DNA from 2 places in the Streptomyces sp. NPDC052023 genome. Region 2 is predicted to be linked to the other one. Evidence: riboswitches for the same ligand, from Rfam matches in the RefSeq annotation. Region 2 holds a riboswitch; the other holds the start of a gene.
The links. Region 2 has a riboswitch for cyclic di-AMP ahead of ACIHCM_RS27415 (M23 family metallopeptidase). Riboswitches for the same ligand answer to the same signal wherever they lie in the genome.
Positions count from the first base shown of each region.

Region 1 (4,203 bases), on a different contig from region 2:
CGGCCGTCGCCCCGCAACTCCGCGAACTGCGCCGGCGCGCCTCCCTCACCCTGGAGGCCGCCGCTCGCTCGGCCGGGCTCTCGCCCGCCCATCTGTCCCGGCTGGAGACCGGGCAGCGCCAGCCGTCGCTGCCGATGCTGCTGGCCCTCGCCCGTATCTACGGTACGACCGTCTCGGAGCTGCTCGGCGAGACGGTCGCCGACCGGGACGCCGTCGTGCGGGCCGCCGACATGGAGCCGAGCGGCGCCGGCGGCTGGACGTACTGGCAGGCGGGCGCCTCCGGGCGGGGCATGCAGGCCCTGCGGGTGCATGTGCCCTACGGCTCGCAGGGCGACATCGTGCGGGTGCACGCCGGTGAGGAGTGGCTGTACGTCCTCCAGGGACGGCTGCGGCTGCGCCTCGGGGATGCCGCGCACCGGCTCGGCCCGGGCGACAGCGCCCACTTCGACTCCCTGACCCCGCACCGCATCGCCGCCGAGGACCCGGGCGGGGTCGACCTCCTCTTCGTCCACACCCTGCTGCAGAGCCCCACGGCCGCGCTCTGCCTCGGCCCTACCACGGGAGACATGCCATGAGAGACACCGAGGGGAAGATTCCCCGGGGTATCTGGGTCCGGTTCGTCATCTACCTCGTGGCGGGACACCTCTTCGCCGGCTTCCTCTATCTGCTTTTCGAGGTCGGCGCCAAGTAGAGGTCAGTCGAGCAGGCGCTCGCGCAGTCGTTCCCGGGTCCCGGGGGCTACGCCGAGCCCCTGCGCCAGGTAGGTGTCGACGTCGCCCCAGGTCTCCTCGACGGTCTCGAACGCCGCCGTCAGATACTCGGCGCGCGCGTCGAAGAGCGGGCTGAGCAGCTCCATGACCTCCGGGGAGTACGCCGAGGCGGAGCTGCCGCCCCGGTGCACCTTGTAGCGGCGGTGCTTGGCGTTGGACTCCAGGTAGTCGGCGAGGATCGCCTCGCGCTCCACACCCAGCGCGAGCAGCGTGACGGCGATCGACAGCCCGGCGCGGTCCTTGCCCGCCGCGCAGTGCATCAGCGCGGGGACGCTGTCCTCGGCGATCGCGTGCAGCACCTGGGAGTGCTCGGCGGTGCGCTCCTTGACGATCATGCGGTACGAGGTGACCATCCGGTCCGCGGCCCTGCCGTCGGCCAGGACCTCCCGCAGCTGCTCCACGTCGCCGTCCCGGACCATCTTCCAGAACTCCGCGCCGTCCGCCGGGTCGGACAGCGGCAGGTTGACGTTGCGCACACCCGGCAGCTCGATGTCCGGGCCCTCCAGCCTCTGGTCCGCGGCGTTACGGAAGTCGAAGATCGTGTGCAGCCCCAGTGAGGCGAGGAACGTGGCGTCCTGCGCGGTCGCGTGGGCGAGGTGGCCGCTGCGGAACAGCACTCCCTGCCGCACCCTGCGCCCGTCCACCGTCGGCAGTCCGCCCACGTCACGGAAGTTGCGCACTCCGGCCAGTTCGGGCTCGGTCGACGGCACGTGCTGCGTCACGGGGGCTCCCTCCCATCGGCCCCGTCGGCGCGGCTCGTCGACGGGCACGTCTTGACGATACGACACGGATTTCCCCGGCCATGAGTTGTCCTGAGGCGGTCAGGGGAGCACGAACTGCGCCCGCGAGCCGTACACCCGACAGCGCTGTACCAATGTGGCGAATCGGGCGAAATGCGCGGGATGTCTTCATGGTGCGACGGGGGCCGCATCCTGAACCGGGTGTGACTGTTTTTCCTCCAAGAATCCCATCTAGGCTGTCTGTCCGAATTAGGCCCTTCTTTCCAACTCTCTCTCAAATAAGGAAACCTGGAGCAGGGTCACGTGAGCAGCGTCATATCCGTGACCGAGCGTCGTTTGTCATGCATGTGTAATTCACGTGCCTTTTAAGGGCGTTTACGGAAATCACACGCTCTCCGATGCACGGAGTGTGACCGGAATTCGGGTGAACGGATCACGAAAACGGCGTTCCGGCGGAACCTCTTGCTTGTCCCGTTGCGTCGCGGTCGCTTACGTTCCACACCGATCCGGGCGGACGCCTAATCCTGCCGCCGCCCGGTGCCCGCGCAAACCCACCCGTGTTCGGCAGGAGCGGGGGACCCACAGGTAGTTGCCTGTTCCGGTTCCCGGAACGGCTCGGGGTAAAGCCTCGTCCCGACGCGGCCGGACATCTCCAGTCCGCACCCGACAGCTCACCTCGCAGGCGCCGGAGAGGAATTCGCCATGCCCGCGAAGGGTAAGCACCGCCGTCCGAAGACCCAGCGCTTCACCCGTTCCATCGCCGTCGCCGGAACCGGTGGCGCCGCACTCGCCCTCCCGCTGATGGGGGCCGCCGGCGCCCACGCCGCCACCCCCCAGTCCGCCGCGGAGAAGGCCGTTCAGTCGGTCCCGGTCCAAAAGACGGCAGTGCAGCAGCAGTCCGCCGAAAAGCAGTCCACCGCCAAGAAGGCCGGTGTGCGGACGTATTCGGTGAAGGTCGGCGACTACCTCTCGAAGATCGCCGACGAGCAGAACGTCAGCGGTGGCTGGCAGCGGCTCTACGAGGACAACCGTGAGGCGGTGGGTCAGGACCCGTCGCTCATCCACCCCGGTCTGAAGCTCACGATCGGCGCGAAGGCAGCGGCGAGCGGCGGTAAGCAGCCGACCGCGCCGTCCGCCGCCGCTCCCTCCGCCCCGGCCGCATCGCCGGCCACGACCGAGGCGTCGCAGTCCTCGAACGCGTCCGAAGCCGCGGCGAACACGTCCGAGGCCCCGGCCTCCACCCAGGCCGCGGAGACCGCCACCTCCACCGGCTTCTCCGCCCCCGTGGACGGCGCCGGCGTCGGTACCGCCTACCGCGTGGCAGGCAGCATGTGGTCCAGCGGCTACCACACGGGCGTCGACTTCGCCGCCGCGACCGGCACCCCGCTGAAGGCCGTCGGCGCGGGCACGGTCGTCTCCGCGGGCTGGGCCGGCGCGTACGGAAACCAGGTCGTCATCAAGCTCGCCGACGGCTACTACGCCCAGTACGCCCACCTGTCCTCGCTCTCCGTCGCCAGCGGCCAGAGCGTGACCGCGGGCCAGCAGATCGGCCTCTCCGGTTCGACCGGCAACTCCACGGGCCCGCACCTGCACTTCGAGATCCGCACCACGCCGGACTACGGCTCGGACGTCGACCCGGTCGCCTACCTCGCCTCCAAGGGCGTCTCGATCGGCTGACGCACGCGCCGCTCACGCCACCGAAGGCCGGACCCCGATCCCCGGGTCCGGCCTTCGGTGCGTTCGGTGCCTGCGGTCGTTGCGGGCCTACGGCGTTATTCCGCAGTTGACCAATCCTTTGGCCGTGGCCTTTCTCACCGTCCGTCAACCCCTTCCTACGGTCGCGTAGGTCACATTCGAAGGGGAATCATGTCCCGACGTGGCAGACGATTCGAAGAGTGACAGCAGATCAGTGATCGGGTCGTACGTGGCGGTGGGGGACAGCTTCACCGAGGGCGTCGGCGACCCCGGCCCCGACGGGGCGTTCGTCGGCTGGGCCGACCGGTTCGCCGTACTGCTCGCGGACCGCCGTCCCGAGGGCGACTTCCAGTACACCAATCTCGCCGTGCGCGGCAGGCTGCTCGACCAGATCGTGGCGGAACAGATCCCGAGGGCCGTCGAACTCAGGCCGGACCTGGTGTCGTTCTGCGCCGGCGGCAACGACATCATCCGCCCGGGCACCGACCCCGACGACGTGGCCGAGCGCTTCGAGACGGCGGTCGCCGCGCTGACCGCCGCCGTCGGCACCGTCCTGGTGACGACCGGTTTCGACACCCGGGGCGTCCCCGTGCTCAGGCATCTGCGCGGCAAGATCGCCACCTACAACGGCCATGTGCGGGCCATCGCCGACCGGTACGGCTGCCCGGTGCTCGACCTGTGGTCGCTCAAGTCCGTCCAGGACCGCCGAGCGTGGGACCACGACCGGCTGCACCTGTCTCCCGAGGGGCACACGCGGGTGGCGCTGCGCGCCGGTCAGGCCCTACGCCTCGCCGTCCCCGCCGACCCGGAGCAGCCCTGGCCGCCGCTTCCGCCGCGGGGCACCCTCGACGTGCGCCGGGACGACGTGTACTGGGCGCGTGAGTACCTGGTGCCGTGGATCGGCCGGCGGCTGCGCGGTCAGTCCTCCGGCGACCACGTCACGGCCAAGGGCATGCTGTCGCCGGACGACATCAAGATGCGGATCGCGTCGGTGGCTT
Region 1 covers NZ_JBIUBW010000003.1:3,891-8,093, forward strand. Annotated here, with positions in the region: gene ACIHCM_RS07525 (helix-turn-helix domain-containing protein) at 1-575, shown strand, start outside; gene ACIHCM_RS07530 (DUF6126 family protein) at 572-691, shown strand; gene ACIHCM_RS07535 (tyrosine-protein phosphatase) at 695-1,492, opposite strand; cyclic di-AMP (ydaO/yuaA leader) riboswitch at 2,053-2,208, shown strand; gene ACIHCM_RS07540 (LysM peptidoglycan-binding domain-containing M23 family metallopeptidase) at 2,213-3,187, shown strand; gene ACIHCM_RS07545 (SGNH/GDSL hydrolase family protein) at 3,420-4,203, shown strand, end outside.
Region 1: linked by a shared signal. The riboswitch ahead of ACIHCM_RS07540 (LysM peptidoglycan-binding domain-containing M23 family metallopeptidase) and the one ahead of ACIHCM_RS27415 (M23 family metallopeptidase) in region 2 are both predicted to bind cyclic di-AMP.

Region 2 (4,203 bases):
TGGGGCTGGGCGCCCAGGGTGGCGAGGAGATCGTCCTGGCTTCCGACGCCGAGGGCGCGGACGCCGCGCTCGACCGTCTGGCCAAGCTGGTCGCCGAGGGCCTCGAGGAGCTTCCCGAGACCGTCTGACCCGCTGACGGCATTCCTGAAGCCGCGTCGCCCTTTCCGGGCGGCGCGGCTTCAGCCGTATTCCGGCCCGCTCGCCCGCGTTTTCGCAACTCGGCTCGTCAATAATTCCGGGAACGCCGAAAAGGGCAGCAAAAAGGCGCCGCCGCAGGATTTCGCTTCTTTGTATACGGTGCTCGTGTTAATGCCGTAGGCCCGACATGTTTACGGCATGTTGCGAAGTCCTCACACGGTCCGCGCGATCACCTTTTCCGGGGAAGCGGAGCCGGTGCGCGCCGGTCGCACGCTCGGCGTGCAGCGCCGTGACCGCCCGCGCCCGCTCACCGTCGCCGCGCGCCACCGCGTCCACGATCGCACCGTGCTCCGTCCAGGACTCCGCGGGGCTGACAGGCGCCTCCACGGCGTACATCCAGGCGATCTTGTGTCGCAGCTGGGTCAGCATCGCGATCAGGGCGGGGCTGCCGGAGGCCTGGGCGAGCGTCTCGTGAAACCAGCCGCCCAGCGAGCGCAGATCCTCGCTGCCACCCCGCCTGGCACGGTCCTGGCCCAGTCTGACCAGGCCGCGCAGCACCTTCAGATGGGCCTCGGTGCGCCGCTGCGCGGCCCGCGCGGCACCGAGCGGTTCCAGCAGCAGGCGCATCTCCAGCAGGTCGGCGGCCTCCTGCTCCGTCGGTTCCGCCACGCACGCGCCCGCGTGCCGCCGGGTCACCACGAAGCCCTCCGCCTCCAGCGTGCGCAGGGCCTCGCGAACGGGGACGCGCGAGACTCCGTAGCGGCGGGCGAGGAGTTCCTCGGTGAGCCGGCCGCCCCGCTCGTAGACACCCGCGACGATGTCGTCCCGGATGGCCGTGCACACCGAATGCGCCGGAATACGCATGACCGACCTCCGCCTTAATCCCCGTGCAACGTCGACGACTGACGTGTGTTCCGTGACTCTATTGCAATGGGCCGGGATTTCCGATGGCGGGCCGGAATCCATGGATATCTTTTGGACATACCGGCGCACGAAACGCCGAAAGCCCCGGCTCAGGGAGCCGGGGCCGCGGGAAGCGGGGCGATGCGCCGTCAGACGCCGACGCCGTGCGAGCGGAGGTAGGCGACCGGGTCGATGTCCGTGCCGTACTCGGCCGTCGTGCGGGCCTCGAAGTGCAGGTGCGCTCCGGTGACGTTGCCGGTGGCGCCGGACAGGGCGATCTGCTGCCCCGGGGTGACCGTCTGGCCCACCGAGACCGCGATGGACGACAGGTGACCGTACTGGGTGTACGTACCGTCGTTCATCTTGATCACGACTTGATTGCCGTACGCCCCGCCCCAGCCGGCCTCGACCACGGTGCCGGAGCCGACCGCGTGCACGGGCGTGCCGCTCGCGGCGTGGAAGTCGACACCCGTGTGGCTGCCGGAGGACCACAGCGCGCCGCCGGACCGGTAGCCGGTGGAGACGTAGGAGCCGCTGATCGGCGCCACGTAGGTGTTGAGGCGCTTGCGCTCGGCCTCGCGGGCGGCGCGCTCCTTGGCCTCGCGCGCCTCCTCGGCCCGCTCCTCCGCCCGCTTCTTCGCGGCGGCCTCGGCCTTCTTCTCCGCGGCGGCCTGCTTCTGGGCGGCGGCCTGGGCGTCTATCTGCTCGGCGACCGAGTCGCCGATGGTGATGACCGGGAGCAGGCCGGTCTGCTCGGCCGCGGGCTCGGCGGCGAGCGCGGGAGCGGCCAGGGTGCCGATGACACCGGTGGTGGTGAGCGCCGCGACACCCGCCGCGCGGGCGGTGGTGCGCTTCATCCGGCTGGGACGGCGATGCTTCCCGGTGGCGCGCGTGAACGCCATGTGGTGGCTGGTCCTTTCCTTCCCTCTCGCCTACCGGGTTAGCTGACGGGTTCGGAGCAGGAAGGTCTCCTACGGACTCCCTCGCTGGGCGCGCGGGCGTCCGATTCACCCCAGGGACTTCATGGTTGGGTCCCCGGCTCCCCTGGCTCGCGCCGTACGGGGACTCGGCGATGACTGTCCGGTGCCGCGGGTGCGGCGCACTGCCTGACGGACAGCCCGGATGACGCTAAGCGGGACATCTTTCAATCCCCAAACGCAATCCGGCGTTTGTAGCGCATCCCACAGGTCAGACAGGCAACCTCCGCCCCAATCCGGACATAGAGGGGCCCTGGTGACGCATCCGTCACCAGGGCCCCTGCGCGCGCGTGCCCTCCGCGGCCTCTACTCGGCCGCCACGACGGTGACTTCACCGATGCCGAGGGCCTCGACGGGCTCCTTGATCTGCGCCGCGTCACCGACGAGGACCGTCACCAGCCGGTCTGCCGGGAAGGCGCTGACGACCGCCGCGGTGGCCTCGACGGTCCCCGTGGCGGCGAGCTGCTGGTACAGCCTCGCCTGGTAGTCGTCGGGCAGGTGCTGCTCGACCTGGTCGGCGAGGGTCCCCGCAACGGCCGCGGCGGTCTCGTACTTCAGCGGCGCCACACCGACGAGGTTCTGCACGGCGACGTCCCGCTCGGCGTCCGTGAGGCCGTCCGCGGCGAGCGTGCGCAGCACCGTCCAGAGGTCCTCCAGCGCGGGGCCGGTGTTCGGCGTGTCCACGGAGCCGCTGATGGCGAGCATGGCGGCACCGCTGCCGTCGGGAGCGGAACGCAGTACCTGGCCGAACGAGCGCACCCCGTAGGTGTAGCCCTTCTCCTCGCGCAGGACGCGGTCCAGGCGGGAGGTGAGGGTGCCGCCCAGGCAGTACGTGCCGAGCACCTGGGCCGCCCATACGCGGTCGTGCCGGTCGGGACCGACCCGGCCGATCAGCAGCTGGGTCTGGACCGCTCCGGGACGGTCCACGATCACCACGCGGCCGGTGTCGTCGGCGGTCACCGGCGGCACGGGGCGCGGCTGCGCCTGGGAGCCGCTCCAGGCGCCCAGGGTCTCGCCGAGCAGTGCGTCGAGGTCCACGCCCGTGAGGTCGCCGACGACCACGGCGGTGGCCGTGGCGGGGCGGACGTGCCGCTCGTAGAAGGCGCGTACGGCGGCGGAGTCGATCTTCGCGACCGTCTCCTCGGTGCCCTGGCGCGGCCGGGACATGCGCGAGGCCGCCGGGAACAGCTCCTTGGAGAGCTCCTTGGCGGCCCGCCGGGCCGGGTTGGCCAGCTCGTGCGGGATCTCGTCGAGGCGGTTGCGGACCAGCCGCTCGACCTCGCTGTCGGCGAACGCGGGAGCCCTGAGGGCGTCGGCCAGCAGGCCGAGGGCCTTGGGCAGGCGGGAGACCGGCACCTCCAGGCTCAGCCGGACCCCGGGGTGGTCCGCGTGCGAGTCCAGGGTGGCGCCGCAGCGCTCCAGCTCGGCCGCGAACTCCTCGGCGGAGTGCTTGTCGGTGCCCTCGGAGAAGGCCCGCGCCATGATCGTGGCGACGCCGTCCAGGCCGGCCGGCTCGGCCTCCAAAGGCGCGTCCAGCAGCACCTCCACGGCGACGACCTGCTGGCCGGGCCGGTGGCAGCGCAGCACCGTCAAGCCGTTGTCCAGCGCCCCGCGCGTGGGGGCCGGGAACGCCCAGGGGCGGGCCTCGCCCGCCTGCGGCTGGGGGTGGAAGTCCATCGTGGCGAGCTCGGTCACTTGGCCGCCTCCTCGGTGTCGTCGCCGGCGGCGGCCGGCGCGGCGTCGGTGTCGTCGTCTGCGTCGGTCTCGCCGGCTTCGGTGGCCGTGGGCTCGTAGACGAGTACCGCGCGGTTGTCGGGCCGCAGGCGTGCCTTGGCGACCTCCTGGACCTCCTCGGCCGTCACCTCCAGGACGCGCCGCACGGCGGTGAAGGCGAGCTTGGGGTCGCCGAACAGCACCGCGTACCTGCAGAGTTCGTCGGCGCGGCTGGCGACCGTGCCGAGCCGGTCCAGCCACTCGCGCTCCAACAGGGCCTGCGCGCGTTCCATTTCCTCGGCCGTCGGGCCCTCCTCGGCGAACCGGGTGAGCTCCTCGTCGATGGCCGCCTCGATGACCGGCACCTCGACGTCCCCGGACGTCTTCACGTCCAGCCACCCCAGGGAGGGCGCTCCGGCCAGCCGCAGCAGGCCGAACCCGGCCGCGACGGCGGTACGGTCCCGTCGTACCA
Region 2 covers NZ_JBIUBW010000016.1:118,176-122,378, reverse strand. Annotated here, with positions in the region: gene ACIHCM_RS27425 (HPr family phosphocarrier protein) at 1-128, shown strand, start outside; gene ACIHCM_RS27420 (GntR family transcriptional regulator) at 307-1,002, opposite strand; gene ACIHCM_RS27415 (M23 family metallopeptidase) at 1,191-1,943, opposite strand; cyclic di-AMP (ydaO/yuaA leader) riboswitch at 1,956-2,123, opposite strand; gene ACIHCM_RS27410 (M16 family metallopeptidase) at 2,325-3,713, opposite strand; gene ACIHCM_RS27405 (M16 family metallopeptidase) at 3,710-4,203, opposite strand, start outside.